2 regions of the Weissella coleopterorum genome follow, and region 2 is predicted to be linked to the other one. Evidence: predicted binding sites of a transcription regulator. Region 2 holds the regulator's gene; the other holds the start of a gene.

Region 1 (8,704 bases), 140 kb from region 2:
TGTAATTGATCGCCAACCGCTACTTGGGCACGTAAAGCACTGGCTAACGCGTTCAAATTCAAAACCTCAACATTTTGAAATGTGGTGACCTTATTTAGGTTATAATCATTGGTCACCAAAACACCACCCAATTCCTGTGCGAGCCGAATTAATTTTTCATCGACCTCTTTAATATCCTCATAGTCACCGTCCCACATTTCAAGAGGGATCGTCTGTGTATCACGCAACTCATTTAAGATATCTAAGCCCCGCCGTCCGCGGACTCGTTTTAACGGTTCACCTGCATCTGCAATGTATTGTAATTCATACAAGACAAAATTTGGCACTAATAACGTTCCTTCAATCCAACCCGTCTTGACTAATTCCAAAATACGACCATCAATCAAAATATTAGTATCTAAAATTTTATAATGATGAAAATTAGCTTCATCCAGTGGTTCATTGACGATGGTTTCTTCAGAATTCCCTCGCGTTGATCGAATCCGAAGGCGTGACATTAGACTTGTCATGAAGTGATAAACTTCATCCATTCTTCCCGTCCCAATACGATAACCCAAATAACCTAAAACAATCATGGCCAACAATGGGATTCCAGTATTGAAGAATAGGTTAGGAATACTCCGTAGAGGTGCCGTTGCTAAGAAAGCGAGCGCCAACCCAATAATTGTTCCTAAACTCCCCAATAATAATTTAAGTGGTGGCTCTTCCGTTAAGGTTTGTTCCACCCCCCTTAGCAAACGATCAAAAAATGACCATGTGAATAAACTCAATAGGTAAAAAATAATTGCACCAAGGATAAATCCTGAAACTGGATTATTGATCCATAAAATATGTGAATAACCTATTAAATTCCACAGGTCCGGTAGATAGGCAATTCCAAGTGCCCCACCACCGAGGATATACGCTAATTGAATAATTCTTTTGCGCATGTCAACTTCCTCCTATGTCTGTTTATTAACTAACTCAACGCCAGATCCAAGGCCTCACGGAGAGTCTTTACAGTAATTACTTGAATTCCTTCCACATGCAAGGTGTTCTTCAAACTATTTTTGGGAATAAAAATACGTTTGAAACCTAACTTATGTGCTTCAGTAATTCGTTCTTCAATATGGGGTACGCGCCGAATTTCACCGGTCAAACCAATTTCACCTACGAATGCATCCGTAAGGCGGGTCTCAGCTTCACGATAGCTTGAAGCAATCGCCACTGCCAAAGCTAGATCAACCGCTGGCTCATTCAGCTTAACACCCCCAGCCGCACGAACATACGCATCTTGGTTTTGTAACAACATGTTTGTGCGTTTTTCTAACACTGCCATGATTAATGATACTCGATTTCGATCAATTCCCGAACTAGTCCTTTGGGCGTTCCCAAAGACCGTCGGGGTCACCAGGGCCTGCAATTCCACTAAAATCGGTCGCGTTCCTTCAAGTGCAACCACTACCGCCGAACCAGTCGTCGCTTCCATCCGTTCCTCTAAGAACATTTCCGAAGGATTTAACACTTCTGTCAGGCCCTCTTGTTGCATTTCAAAGACACCCAACTCATTCGTTGATCCAAATCGATTTTTAACAGCCCGTAACAAGCGATAGCTTCGTTGATTATCACCTTCAAAATAGAGAACGGTATCCACCATGTGCTCAAGAATTTTGGGCCCGGCAATGGCCCCTTCTTTGGTTACGTGCCCTACCACAAAAATGGTGATCCCGTTCGTTTTGGCAATTTGAAGTAGCTCAGCAGTTGTTTCCCGAATTTGAGCCACCGAGCCAACCGCTGAATTGACATCTGGTTGTTGCATCGTTTGAATCGAATCAATAATCACATACTCAGGTCCATAATCATCAATGGCTTTTCGAATTTGCGTCATATCAGTCTCAGGATAAATCAAAAAATTATGATCATCTTCGACCCCTAATCGTTCGGCCCGCAGTTTAATTTGTGCGGCACTCTCTTCGCCGGAAACGTACAAAACCACGCCTTGACCAGCTAATTGACCTGAAACTTGGAGTAAAAGGGTCGACTTACCAATTCCCGGGTCACCACCAATCAGGACCATTGATCCGGGAACAATTCCACCCCCCAAAACACGATTAAATTCTTCAATTTTAGTTTTAACTCGTGGAACTTCTTCTAACGCAACTTGATTCAGTCGCTCAACTTTAGCCACTTGACCGGCTAAATTTACTCGATTTTTTCGATCAACTTTATCACTTGGTACAACTTCCTCCACCAAAGTGCCCCAAGCACCACAATTACTACAACGTCCTAAATAGCGTTGTGAAATGTCACCACAATTGGAACAAACAAAATGGGTTTTCGCTTTTGCCATCTTTAAACCCCCGTTGAACCAAAGCCATTTTGGCGAACATTCTTTTCGTCTTGAGCATCTTGATCAGTCACTAAATATTTCATGAAAATACCTTGCCCAATTCGCTCACCCTTTTTAATTTTCAGATCACGTAGACCAAAATTAGTCATTTGAATGAACAGTTCACCTTCGTTACTAGGATTATCTACATAATCAGCATCAATAATTCCCACCCCGTTAGGCAAGACTAATCCACGTTTTAATGGATTCGATGAACGATTGGCTACCATCAAATATTCGTCATCTTCTAAATAAACTTTCACTCCAGTTGGTACTAAAACTGGTTTAAAATCTTTATGAGCGCCTTGATACGCTTCATCAGTCACTCGATTTTGACGCCAAATTGACCAAATCACTTGTAGTACATTGTGCCGCCAAATTGATGGTACGACAAAATCTTCAGCAGCTTGAAAATCATACCCCGCAGCAAACTTAGTACTTCTTTGTGGTAATTTCAAATCGGCTTTTTGATACTTTTCAACAATTGCAAAGCTTCTCCCCATCATCAATCCTCCTAAATAAATTGTCTGTTTCTTATTATACCTAACTTTAACCAAAATAATGTTATCTATCTCAGATTTTAAGATTTAATAAAATATATATCGCCTGCTATTTTAAAAATAATAAAGCGTCCTCCTAAAAGGACGCTTAAATAGTATTAAATTTACACTAAAGGCATACCATCATGCCACTCGATTTTTTGATACTCCGGCGTAACAAAGAACTTCTTTTTAGCATACGAACACACCGGTCGTAATAACTTATGCTCTTGCTGTGCCATCTCAAAAAGTTGCGTCAACATGGCACCAGCAACTCCTTGGCCCCGCAATTGTACAGCAACATTGGTCGAATCAATCGACCAAACTCGTCCATCTTCAATAACCGAGAAAATTAGCTCAGCATCTATTTCTCCCTGCTCGTTACGGTGAAGTAAGCGTCCTGGTTCAATTTCAAATTCCATTTCACACCACCTTTCAAAACAGGAAAGTCATCCGAACTTGAATTAATTAAATTTCAAATTAAAGCTATTTTCTTACATAACTAATATTTAATAATCTAAACACAACCAAGTTAATTATTTTTTAGCACTCTCAATAACAATTTTATCATCTTTTAAGTGTGCTACTAGCTCATGTTCTGTTGGATGATCCAAATAGAAGTCGGCAATCTGGTCTTCTAATTGTTCTTGAATCACTCGACGTAATGGTCGCGCCCCCATTGCGGGATCATAACCTAAATCGACCAACTTAGCTTGAACTTTCTCATCAACCTCAATGGTCAATCCCGTTGGGGCAATCATTTGATTCATATCTGTTAACATCAATCGTACAATCTTCATCAAGTCTGACTTAGTCAACGCATTAAATTCTACAATACCATCAAATCGATTCAAGAATTCAGGTTTAAAGTATGGTGCAAGACGATCCATCAGCTTAATTTCAGATTCATCTTCTGAAACATGATTTTGCGTTCCAGCGTTTGAAGTCATAATAATAATTGTATCTTTAAATGATACTGTATGCCCTTGGGCATCAGTCAAACGCCCATCATCGAGAATTTGTAAGAACATATTCATTACATCAGGATGTGCTTTTTCCACCTCATCTAGCAAAATCAATGAGTAAGGATGCCGCCGAACAGCTTCTGTTAATTGACCCGCCTCTTCATAACCAATATAACCGGCAGGCGCTCCGATCAACTTAGAGACACTATGTTTTTCCATATATTCCGACATATCAAATCGAATTAGACTATCAGTTGTTCCAAATAATTCTTTAGCTAATTGTTTAGCAGTTTCAGTCTTACCAACTCCAGTTGGACCAACAAATAAGAAGCTTCCAATTGGTCGATTGGCTTTATTAAAGCCCACCCGATTCCGTCGAATGGCCCGCGCTACCTTCTTAGTAGCCTCAGTTTGACCAATCACGTGATCCGCTAGATTATCCGCTAAGTTTTGTAATTGCTTTTGTTCGGCATTCTGTAAATCACCAACTGGAATCCCTGTCTTTTCTTCAACAATTTTTTGAATGTCATCAACCCCAATTGTCTGCACTTGACTATCAACAGGTTGCGAATCATGCGCCGCTTGCTTCTGGCGGTTGAGTTGTTCTACCTGTGCCTTCCAATAACCGGCCTTTTCATAATCTTCTGCATCAATTGACTGTTGTTTCATATCTTCTGCATATTTAATTTGATTTTCTAATTTCTTTGGATCATCCACCTTAATCGCTAAGTTTTTTCGGGAACCTGCTTCATCCATTAAGTCAATGGCTTTATCTGGTAAGAAGCGCTCAGGGATGTACCGGTCTGACAGCTCCACTGCAGCCTTTAAAGCATCATCGCTATATTTAACCTTATGATAATCTTCATAACGTCCTCGAATTCCTTCCAAAATTTGAAGCGCTTCTTCTGCACTAGGTTCATCAACTTGAACCGTTTGGAAACGTCGTGCAATCGCCGCATCCTTCTCAATTTGTCGATATTCATTTAATGTAGTTGCTCCAATTAATTGGAATTCACCACGAGCTAATGCTGGCTTCAAAATATTTCCAGCGTCCATTCCACCTTCACCGGCGGAACCAGCTCCCATAATTTCATGGATTTCATCAATAAACAAAACAACATCTTCACGTTTTGTAACTTCTTCCATTAGCTTTTGCATTCGTTCTTCAAATTGTCCACGTACACCAGTCCCTTGCACCATTGAAACAACATCTAAACGTATTACTTCTTTACCCTGTAATTTAACGGGAACTTGTCCATCAACGATTGCTTGTGCTAAGCCCTCAACAACTGCAGTCTTACCAACTCCAGCCTCTCCGATCAAAACGGGATTATTTTTCGTCCGTCGATTCAAAATTTCAATCACTCGTTGAATTTCATCATCACGACCAATTACTGGATCAAATTTACCTTTACGAGCCATTTCGGTCATATTAATTCCAAACTGTTCTAATAAACCTTCATTTTGTTGATTTTCAGCCACTTCAGCCTGTCGTTGCCGACTAGCTTGTTCTTGTGCTGCTCGTTGCATCTGCGCCCGCTGCATTTGCGCTCGTTGCCGTGCTGTGTCATTGGTTCCGTTCATCGCATTAAAAATATCATCAAAATTCGAGAAACTAAATGGGTCATAATTTGCCATATTGTATATCCTCCTATTTTTAAATTATTCTTATGAGTTTAAAGGTCACCGCGTTCACATACTTTAATTTTAATTTTGACCTTTCCTAACCTTACATGATTATTTTAGCACTATACCATATAGAGTGCAAGTCATTTTACGGAATTTCTAATGTTTTTCTGTGTTAAATAACATTTTGTTATAATCTTATTTTAATATATTTTTTTGACCATGTCACATTTTTCATCGTTAATACCAACAAAAAAAGCTGACGAATTAAAAATTCATCAGCTCTTCTATCTTTTAAATTATCAACTAAAATTACTTAGTTTCGATAACTTGCTTACCCTTATATGAACCATCAGCGGCTACGTGGTGGTTACGTACGTAAACACCATTTTCGTTCATGTGGATTGCAGTGGTTTGGATTCCACCGCGTCCTCCACGACGTGAACGCTTCTTAGCCTTTGAAGTTTTATGTGTTGGAACTGCCATAGTTGTATCCTCCTTTTTACGCTACCAAGCCTAAACTGAGGAGGCAGCATTAATTAATAATCGATTATTTTTCAACTGTTCTAATTTACATGTTTTTTTATATTTTGTCAAGATAACAATCAACAAAAAAGCTATAACTGAACATCACTTATCCCATTCTAACATGGTTAATTCAACATTCAACCCTCATTCCTGAATTTTGGGCATTTGTTTGATGACACGGGCTGGATTTCCGGCCGCCATGGTATGACTTGGGATATCTTTGGTAACCACACTCCCAGCTCCAATCACTACATTATCGCCAATTGTGACACCCGGCAAAACAATTACCGATCCACCAAACCAGCAATCATCTCCAATTTTAATCGGTAAGTCATATTGCCAACCTGCCCGACGGAGCTTCGGATTTGAAGGGTGATGATTCGGCGTATACAATTGACAATTTGGACCGATAAAACAATCTTGGCCGATAGTTACTTGCCCAGCACTTAAAATCTGTAAATTTGCATTTATAAACGTCCGCGAACCCACTGATAATTTTTCAGGGTATTCGATTGAATTAATCGGAAAATATATATCAACATCTGCGGCAAGATGCGGCAAAAACTGACGTAATTGGTCGGTCGCTTTGCGATCATCTTCAATCGCTATTTGGTTAATTTTTTGAATCTGTTGGGCACTTTTTTTAACGATCGCTTGTAACTGTGGTTCATGACCATACTGGTACCAATCACCATCATCAACCTTTTTAAAAACATCTTTTTGCATTAATTTTTTAACATCAGGATCTTGCATGTGTTTATTCATCTGGATAAATTATCTCCTAATTTATTTATACGAACAAATTATAGCATATTCGAGAGTCCATGTATGCGCTTAAATTAAATACTGTCTTGATTTATAAAAATTTAGATAGATAAAAAATATTTAACAAATAATGCCGCTACTGCTGCGCCCAAGAATGGTGCGATTCCAGGAACGATAACTCCATATTGCCAATCAGATTCAGCTTTATTTTTAATAGGTAGCAACCGATGCGCAATTCGAGGACCCATATCACGCGCTAAATTCATCGCAAATCCCGTTGGCCCCCCCAAACCCATTCCGATGGCCCAGACCAATAAACCAACGCCAATCGGTGTGACGCCTGGAACCTTAATCTGTGAAATCGCAAAAATACCAGTAATAAAAACAAAGGTAGCAAAGAATTCTACGAAAAAATTCCGGGGTAAATTACGAATGGCCGGTGCCGTTGAAAACATATTCCGAATCACATTAGGGTCAATTTTATCTTCCGAAGAGCGAAATTGATCGGCATACATCACCCAGACAATCATCGAACCAATAACCCCACCGAGAACTTCAGCAATCGAATATGGTACCAAATCCGACCAAGGTAACAAACCCAAAATATTTTGAGCTAAGACCATGGCTGGATTCATACAACCCCCTCCAAAAATAAACAGGGCAACGGAAATTCCAAATCCCCAGGTGGTGATCGCAAATAAATGTCCAGAACCGTGATATTTAGTATCATTCAAGACGGTATCTGCATGAACGCCAACTCCAAAAACAACCATGAGTGCAGTGCTTAAAAACTCCGCAAATAAACTGTGCAACATACCAAAAACTCCTTTTCTATCAACTCATCAACTTGAAACGATCAGCCTTAAACCCATTAAGCTTCAATGCAATGACACCCACATGAACACCTCAAGCTTGATTCCATCTCGGTTTCATCTTGATATCTCATAATGCTAATCTACCAAAGCGTTTTTCACTTCATTTGATAATTGATCATTCATACGCCCCGACTTAAATCCTTGTAGATCAACAGTCACAAACTGATAGCCATATTCTTTTAATTGCGCATTAATTTGGCCTGCTTGTTGAATCAATTCATTTACCTGTGTCAAAGGCACCTCAATTCGAGCAGTTAAATCTTGCACTCGTACCCGTACGGTTGCGAACCCCAAACTTCGCAAAAAGGCTTCAGCTTGCTTCAAACGTTCAATCGCCACCACGGTCAACTCAGTATTATATGGGAACCGTGATGAGACAGAACAAGAAGCGACCTTATTCCAATTTTTCAAACCCAATTGTGTCGCCAAATTACGGACATCACTTTTATAAAAATCAGCTGCTTGAAGTAATGAGATCGCCCCTTCCTCATCACGAGCCCGTAATCCGGGACGAAAGTCCTGTTGATCATCCATGATCATCCCGTCTAATACAGCATCAACTTGTTCTTCTTTAGCAATTTCATTAAGCCGTTGGTAAAATAATTTTTTCATCCAATACCATGATGTTGGTTTATTATATTTAATGGATTCATTCGTTAAGTAATCAATTTCCGTCTGAATTACTTCCACCCCCATCGTCTTTCCCAATCCGACCGCCTGATCAAATTCGACCTGGGTAAATAACACTGAATTTGCTACGACCGCCTTAACGTTTTGGGTGCCTAAAGTATCCACCGCTAGTTTTAATACCAGCGTTGAATCAATCCCTCCTGAAAAAGCTACTAATACTTTTTTTGACTCTTTTAACATACTTATAACTTGATTTTGTTTATCTAAAATATTCATTTTTAAAGCTCCCTGTACTTATCTTGCTTGATTTGTTGCATTACTATTTGCTTAACTTTAGTTAACGTTAGATGATGTTTTTCAGCGATCTGATTTATATCATCAAATTCAAAACTGAATTTCTCAATACCG
Region 2 (8,704 bases):
TCAATCGATTGTTTCGGTTAATTACCCGACGGTACAAATCATTCAAATCAGAAGTGGCAAAACGACCACCCTCTAATTGAACCATTGGTCGTAGGTCAGGCGGGATCACTGGGATCACGTCCATAACCATCCAGTCAGGGTTATTTCCTGATTTAACAAAGGCTTCAATAATATCCAACCGACGAACGGCGCGAATACGTTTTTGACCTGTCGCTTCACGTAAGTCAGCCTTTAGTTGATCAACTTCACCTTCAAGATCTGCTGTTTGTAATAATGTACGAATTGCTTCGGCACCCATTTGGGCTTCAAAACGGTTTCCGTAACTAGCTTTATTATCACGATATTCACGTTCAGACAATAGTTGCTTAGCAACCAATGGTGTATCTCCACCATCAGTTACGACGTAAGAAGCAAAGTAAATTACTTCTTCTAATTGCCGTGGTGACATGTCAAGAACTAATCCCATCCGTGAAGGAATTCCCTTGAAATACCAGATATGTGAAACTGGTGCTGCTAATTCAATGTGCCCCATTCGCTCACGACGAACCTTGGCTGAAGTAACTTCAACACCACATCGATCACAAACGATTCCCTTATAACGAATCCGCTTGTACTTACCACAAGCACATTCATAATCTTTAGTTGGTCCGAAAATCCGTTCATCAAACAACCCATCCTTTTCGGGCTTAAGTGTTCGATAATTGATTGTCTCAGGCTTTTTTACTTCACCATACGACCAGCTACGAATCTTGTCTGGACTTGCCAAACCGATTTGCATGCTTTCAAATTTATTGACATCAATCAATGTTTTGACCCCTTTCAATCATTCCTTATATTCATATGAGGTTTAATCCCACCGTTTATTAAATTAATCTGCTGCTGGGACGTCTTTTTTGTCACCTTCATCTGCAAATTCTTTAGCTAAACGTTGAGCTTGTGCCGTTGCAACTTCAATGTTGACGACTGAATCATCTTCATCCATATCACGCAACTCAATTTCTTGCTTATCTCCATCAAGAACCTTCATATCCAAACCAAGTGATTGTAATTCTTTTACCAACACACGGAATGATTCTGGCACTCCAGGCTTAGGAATTTGTTCACCCTTAACAATCGCTTCATAAGTTTTCACACGACCAATCACGTCATCGGACTTATAAGTCAAAATTTCTTGCAAAGTATGTGCTGCCCCATAAGCTTCAAGGGCCCAAACTTCCATTTCTCCGAAACGCTGTCCTCCAAATTGAGCTTTACCACCCAAAGGTTGTTGAGTAACCAATGAGTAAGGACCAATTGAACGAGCGTGAATCTTGTCTTCTGACATGTGCGCTAGTTTCATATAATGCATAATTCCAACAGAAACACGCTTATCAAAGGCTTCTCCGGTCCGTCCATCATACAAGATTGACTTTCCATCAGCTGGCAAACCAGCTTCCTTTACGGCTTCCCAGATATCTGAGTCCCGCGCCCCGTCAAAGACTGGCGAAGCAACGTGGATACCTAATTCACGTGCGGCCATTCCTAAGTGCAATTCCAAAACCTGCCCAATATTCATACGTGAAGGCACACCCATGGGTGACAACATGATATCAATTGGTGTTCCATCTGGCATATATGGCATGTCTTCTGAAGGAACGATAACGGAAACAGTTCCCTTGTTTCCGTGACGACCGGCCATCTTATCACCAACTTGAATCTTACGACGTTGCGCAATATACACTCGGACCATCCGGTTGACACCAGGAGCCAATTCATCCCCGTTTTCACGAGTAAAGACACGAACGTCTTGAACAACTCCTCCTCCACCATGCGGTACCTTTAATGATGTATCACGAACTTCACGCGCCTTTTCACCAAAGATTGCGTGCAACAAACGTTCTTCCGCAGAAAGTTCAGTCACACCCTTTGGTGTCACTTTACCAACCAAAATGTCACCGTCTTCAACTTCGGCTCCAATCCGGATTGTTCCATCTTCATCTAAATTCTTTAACTGATCTTCACCAGTATTTGGAATTTCACGGGTGAATTCTTCAGGGCCAAGTTTTGTATCACGAGCCTCTGACTCATATTCTTCAATGTGAATTGAAGTATAGACATCATCACGAATCAAACGTTCGTTAATAATGATGGCATCTTCGAAGTTATATCCTTGCCAAGTCATGAAGGCAATCAATGGGTTTTGTCCCAATGCCAATTCACCTTGTTCCATTGAAGGTCCATCAGCAATTACTTCATCAGCATCAACTTGATCTCCAACATTAACAATTGGCCGTTGGTTATAGTTCTTTCCAGCATTTGAACGACGGAACTTCATCAACTTGTAGTTATCAAGTGAACCGTCTTCTCGACGAATGCGGATCTCACGACCATCAACATATTCAACTGTTCCCGCATTACTTGCGATCATCGCAACTCCCGCGTCATGGGCAGCCTTATATTCAATACCAGTTCCAACTAGTGGAGCATGCGGCTTGATCAAAGGAACAGCCTGTCGTTGCATGTTGGCTCCCATCAAGGCACGATTTGAGTCATCGTTTTCCAAGAATGGGATTGCAGCAGTGGCAACGGCGACAATTTGCTTAGGTGAGACGTCCATGTAATCGACTTGATCGATGGAAACTTCTAAGTTCTCATCACCTCGACGTGCCAAGACCGTGTCAGTCGTAAATGAACCATCTTCATTCAAAACTGAGTTTCCCTGTGCCACGGTAAAGTTATCTTCTTCATCGGCCGTTAAGAAATCAATTCGATCTGTTACTTTATGATCAGACCATGAAACACGACGGTATGGAGTTTCAATAAATCCGTACTTATTAACTTTTCCATACGTTGCCAAAGAATTGATCAACCCAATGTTAGGTCCTTCAGGTGTTTCAATCGGATCCATTCGACCATAGTGCGTATAGTGCACGTCTCGGACTTCATATCCGGCACGATCACGCGTCAAACCACCAGGTCCAAGGGCTGATAGTCGTCGCTTGTTAGTTAACTCGCCCAAAGGGTTAGTCTGGTCCATGAACTGTGAAAGTTGTGATGAACCGAAAAATTCCTTGACTGACGCAACCACAGGTCGAATGTTAATCAACTGTTGTGGCTTCACTGTCTCAGGATCCAACGTAGTCATTCGTTCGCGAACCACACGTTCCATTCGGGTCAAACCGATGCGGAAAGTGTTTTGAAGCAATTCCCCAACTCGACGAATCCGGCGATTCCCCAAGTGATCAATATCATCAACATTTCCGATTCCATAAGAAAGATTCAAGAAATAATTCATTCCTGCGATAATATCAGCTGGTTGAATTGTCCGAACACTTGGATCAATTTGACCGTTCCCAATAATTGGCAAATTCTTTTCAGGATCATTTGGATCCATAACTAAGATAGTTTGCAGAGTCATTGGTGTATTCACAACTGCATCATCAGATGGCGTATAAGTTGTGGTCTTGAAATCTGGATCTTGTAGATAAGGCTTTAATTGTCCTAAGACCTTCTTATCAACAACTGTCCCCTTTGGAGCAATTACTTCACCTGTTTCAGGATCAGCTAATGTTTCCGCTAATGTCAAACCAAGTAACCGGTTCTCCATTGCCAATTTCTTATTAATTTTGTAACGTCCAACCGGTGCCAAGTCGTAACGCTTTGGATCAAAGAAACGTGCCACTAATAGATTTCTTGAGGCATCAACTGTAGTTGGCTCCCCTGGACGTAGCTTTTCAAAAATATCTTTCAAAGCTTCCTCAACACGTGAGTCATCCATAACCTTATGGACATCTTTTTCCAAGGTCAAGTTGATTGAATCGTATTGATCACCTAAGATTTGCAAAACTTCATGATCGGATCCATAACCCAATGCACGAACTAATTCCGTAACCGGTAACTTTCGTGTCCGGTCAATTCGAACGTAGCTCAATCCCTTGGCATCGGTCTCATATTCTAACCAAGCTCCTCGTGATGGAATATAAGTTGTTCCATAACGTGGACGCCCATTTTTATCGTTTTCAACATTGTAGTAAACCCCTGGTGAACGTACAAGTTGTGAAACGATTACTCGTTCAGCTCCATTAATAATGAAAGTTCCACTTGGAGTCATCTTTGGGAAATCACCAAAGAACACAGCATCTTCTTGAATTTCACCCGTTTCATGGTTAGTTAAACGCAGTGTCACTTCTAAGGGTGCTGAATAATTCGCATCGTGCATCCGAGCTTCTTCAACACTGTACTTTTCATCCTTCAACTTATAGTCGACAAATTCAAGGGTTAACTTACCTTGATAGTCTTCGATGGGTAAAATATCATTAAATATTTCACTCAATCCCTCATCCATAAACCAGTCATAGGAATCTTTTTGAATCGCAATCAAATTTGGTAAGTCCAAGACTTCTTTAATCCGTGCATACGAACGCCGTACCCGGTGTTTACCATACTTAACTAAATGATGTTCTGCCAAGTTTTCCACCTCACTCTGAATTTTGGTCCGCTGTGCACCAAATGAAATATTACTATTTAGTTACAAATCGTGTATTCCACTCATTTTTAAGCGCAAAAAAGATAATAGCATCATCTTATCTAAAATGCTATTATCCTTGCTATAAAGCCATTCAGGGACAATATTTCCTGAACAACTTTTTAAATACACAGTTAAACTATCCCTAATATAACAGTTTTACCCCTTTTTTTCAACTGATTAGCTTTTTTATCATTACAATTCAATGAACGACACAATAATTTAAGTTAATCTTATTTTTTAAATTTCAACCTTCTTAGCCGGTTTAATACCCAAGGTAATTTCATCCTTTTTCGCGCCAATTGTCACTTGGTCATTAACCGTGATTTTGCCCGCCAACAACTCTTCACTTAGGCGGTCTTCTACTAGATTTTGTAGAGCCCGACGAATCGGACGCGCTCCATACTCGGGATCAAATCCAACTTTTGCCACCACTGCAATGGCCGCCGGTGTCATTTTAACCTTAAAGCCTTGATTAGCAATCCGTTCAATCATTTGATTTGCCATCAAACGTACAATTTGTTGCACTTCTCCTTCGGCCAAAGCTTTAAACACTACAACCTCATCAATTCGATTAATAAATTCAGGTCGGAAAGTTTCTTTTAAAGTCTTTCGCATGACATTATTCATTTTTTCAAAATTGCCAAAACTATTATCCGCCCCAAATCCAACGGACTTTTCATCTCGCAGACGTGTTGCCCCTAAGTTGGAAGTCATTATGATAATTGTATTTCTGAAATCAACCTTACGTCCCTTGGAATCCGTCAGATAACCATCATCAAAGACTTGTAGCATCAAATTATAAATATCTGGATGGGCTTTTTCCGCCTCATCTAGCAAAACCACTGAATATGGATTACGGCGAACTTTTTCGGTTAACTGCCCACCTTCATCATAACCCACATAACCGGGCGCTGAGCCAATCAACCGACTAGTTGAATATGACTCCATAAATTCAGACATATCCACCCGAATCATGTTATCTTCGGATCCAAACATTAAAGCTGCTAATGCTTTAGCTAATTCTGTTTTACCAACTCCGGTGGGGCCCAAAAACATAAAAGTACCAATGGGACGATTAGGGTCCTTTAGTCCCGAGCGAGCACGGCGAATTGAGCGTGCAATCGCTGAAATAGCTTCATCTTGGCCGACAACGCGTTCATGCAACTCTTTTTCAAGATTCAAAAGCCGTTGTTGTTCACTCTTAGTCATCTGCTGCACAGGAATTCCAGTTTGTTCTGCTAAGACTTCAGCGATCATCTCTGGTTCCACGCTTAACCACCCTTGACCCACCTCTGTTTGTTCCTGTCGATATTTATCTAGCCGCTTCTTCTGGGTCATTTCCTTTTTACGAATTTGTGCCGCCAATTCAAAATCAAGTTGTTCTAACGCCAGATCTTTTTCGGCACGTAACGTCTGCAGTTTAGCTTCTAATTTCACCAAGGGTGTCTTAACTCCCATTTGATCAATTCGCACCTTCGCGGCCGTTTCATCCATCAAATCAATCGCCTTATCTGGCAAAAATCGATCCGGAACATACCGACTTGATAATTTAACAGCTGCCACAATCGCAGCATCGGTTATTACGACTTGGTGATGTGCTTCGTAACGTGATTTTAATCCACGTAAAATTTCAACCGCATCAGCCTCACTTGGTTCATTCACCGTCACCTGAGCAAATCGACGCTCTAAGGCAGCATCCGTTTCAATATACTTTTGGTATTCATTTAAAGTCGTCGCCCCGATGGTTTGCAACTCACCTCGCGCCAGAGCCGGCTTTAAAATATTAGAGGCATCAATGGCACCTTCTGCACCACCAGCTCCAATCAAGGTATGTAGCTCATCAATAAAGAGAATCACTTTACCATCTTGATGAATCTCTTCAATAATCTTTTTCAAACGATCTTCGAATTCACCCCGGAATTTAGTCCCGGCCACCAAAGAACCCATATCCAACATCATCAAACGTTTACCAAGTAAATCTGCCGGAACAGCTCCTTGAGCCAAACGTTGAGCCAACCCTTCTGCAATGGCCGTCTTACCGACTCCTGGTTCTCCAATCAATACTGGATTATTTTTAGTTCGGCGCGCCAAAATTTGAATAACTCGTTTTACTTCGTCAGTTCGTCCAATCACTGGATCCATCTCACCCGCCACTGCTTGAGCAGTTAAGTCGCGTGCTAAATTATCCAAAGTTGGCGTCCCCCCCGGTGTTTCATTATTTTTAGTTCGCCGGCGATCCCTTTGTGGCTTTTCATCAATCCCTAACATCTGGATTACTTGTCGCCTAACATCACTCGGATTAACCTCTAACTCAAATAGAATTCGTGAAGAGAGGACGCTTTCATCTGCTAACAATGCAAGCAAAATATGCTCCGTCCCAATCTGAACTGCATTCAAACGTTGCGCTTCTTGTGCTGCTAATTGCAACATTTCTGCAGCCTTTGGTGAATACGGACGGTAAGTTAAATCAGAACGTTTGGCATTTCCATAACCAATAAAACCTTCCACTGTTTCTTGAACGGCTTCCACTGATAAATCAAACGAACGCAAGACATTACTAGCAACACCATCGTATTCCAAAATTAATGCCAGCAAAAGATGTTCAGTCCCTACAGCTTGATGTCTGAAATAACGAGCTTGTTCTTGTGCCAATTCAAGGACATTTTGCGCACTTTTTGTATAATTTTCTGCCATTTTATTCACCCTCCTGAATAATTTCAAATCGCAACCGTTCAATGAGTTCTTGCATTAAATGAGCCCGCGTTTGATCGCCATCTTTTGCACTATTTCGATTAAGGCTCGCGGGTCTTAAAAGCGTTGCAACCAATTCAACTTCTCGTGCAGTCATAAGTTCCATATCTTGTATAATTTGCAATAATTCCTGACTCGTTTGCACAGTCATTTGTTGAGAAACCATTTTTAGCATCGCTTTTAGTTGATGTGATCGTGCATCTTCATCAATTCGAGCGATCTTAATATAGCCACTTCCTCCACGTTTGGAATCCACCAAATATCCACGATGGGTAGAGAAGCGTGTCCGAAGTACATAGTTAATCTGTGAAGGTACAACTTCAAAGCGTTGCGCTAATTCAACCCTTCTTATTTCCACGACGGATTGACTTTGCAACAATTGCAGTAAATACGCTTCAATAATATCTGTCATATTTTTAGAAGTCATATTATATTCCTTTTTTATTGAAATTAGGTTAATTTTATCATTTTTAGCCTTAAAAAAACTAAAACGTCCCCGATTTAACTAGTTTAAATATCATTATACTAAAAAGTTTAACCTACTCTAACGTTTATCGATAAAAATAATATAACGACAATAAAAGAGATTGGAAATCCAATCTCTTTTATTGAAAGATATTAATGCACCTAGCAGGAGTCGAACCTGCAACCTTCTGATTCGTAGTCAGACACTCTATCCAATTGCGCTATAGGTGCAAAATTTTAAATTGTGGGCTATCATATTTATCAAGCCAATGCCGACTACTGGAATCGAACCAGCGACCTCTTCATTACTAGTGAAGCGCTCTGCCAACTGAGCTAAGTCGGCTTGATAGATATAAAATGCGGATGACAGGAATCGAACCTGCACGTCACAAGGACACAGGAACCTAAATCCTGCGCGTCTGCCAGTTCCGCCACATCCGCATAGATGTTTTATGTATTAACCGAAACAACTTACATATCATAACAATTATATAGCTAAGTGTCAACGATATTTTAAAAATTAATTTTAATTTTTTGTAAGGCTCCAATCCAACTATGCGTTTGTGAGTCGACAGAATCCATATCACCCACCACAACTTGTTCTAAGTATAACACCTGAATCGATTTCCAATCAAGTCCTTCTTTCTGAATAAAACTTTTTTGGAGTTGATTAATTTGCATTAGTTGAACCTGTTTTAATTTTTCAGGATCTGCGCGATACTGCTCCGCAAACCAATTCAAAGCTAAATGTCGAGCCAAAATTTGATCAAAAACCGCTGTCTCAAGATCAGTTACAATTAATCGGTGCTCTAACGGGACGGCTGGTCCTTCGCGCTTTAAAAATTTGATCAATGTTTGCTTTTGTAAGCTTAATACATAATAAAACTGCCAAGGCACTTGATTACCAATTATTTTTAGACTCTGTTCTAATCCACTTTCTAAACTCCAAATCGTCTGTGTTCCAAATTGATCAATCAAAAT

What was found. The regulator CtsR, encoded in region 2, represses protease genes until heat stress. The targets are predictions, from matches to a motif close to TTGGTCAAAAAAGGTCAAANA.
Region 1: the regulator CtsR is predicted to act here: its motif matches at 5,583-5,603, upstream of G7084_RS07405 (ATP-dependent Clp protease ATP-binding subunit).

The regions. Positions count from the first base shown of each region.
Region 1 covers NZ_CP049888.1:1,461,487-1,470,190, forward strand. The annotation lists gene G7084_RS07385 (PIN/TRAM domain-containing protein) at 1-929, opposite strand, end outside; gene radA (DNA repair protein RadA) at 959-2,329, opposite strand; gene G7084_RS07395 (dCTP deaminase/dUTPase family protein) at 2,332-2,871, opposite strand; gene G7084_RS07400 (GNAT family N-acetyltransferase) at 3,033-3,329, opposite strand; gene G7084_RS07405 (ATP-dependent Clp protease ATP-binding subunit) at 3,444-5,510, opposite strand; gene rpmF (50S ribosomal protein L32) at 5,811-5,984, opposite strand; gene G7084_RS07415 (sugar O-acetyltransferase) at 6,171-6,791, opposite strand; gene larD (D/L-lactic acid transporter LarD) at 6,893-7,606, opposite strand; gene larE (ATP-dependent sacrificial sulfur transferase LarE) at 7,742-8,572, opposite strand; gene larC (nickel pincer cofactor biosynthesis protein LarC) at 8,575-8,704, opposite strand, start outside.
Region 2 covers NZ_CP049888.1:1,597,973-1,606,676, forward strand. The annotation lists gene rpoC (DNA-directed RNA polymerase subunit beta') at 1-805, opposite strand, end outside; gene rpoB (DNA-directed RNA polymerase subunit beta) at 869-4,456, opposite strand; gene G7084_RS08020 (ATP-dependent Clp protease ATP-binding subunit) at 4,745-7,201, opposite strand; gene G7084_RS08025 (CtsR family transcriptional regulator) at 7,203-7,685, opposite strand; tRNA gene G7084_RS08030 (tRNA-Arg) at 7,881-7,954, opposite strand; tRNA gene G7084_RS08035 (tRNA-Thr) at 7,994-8,066, opposite strand; tRNA gene G7084_RS08040 (tRNA-Leu) at 8,082-8,164, opposite strand; gene G7084_RS08045 (hypothetical protein) at 8,237-8,704, opposite strand, start outside.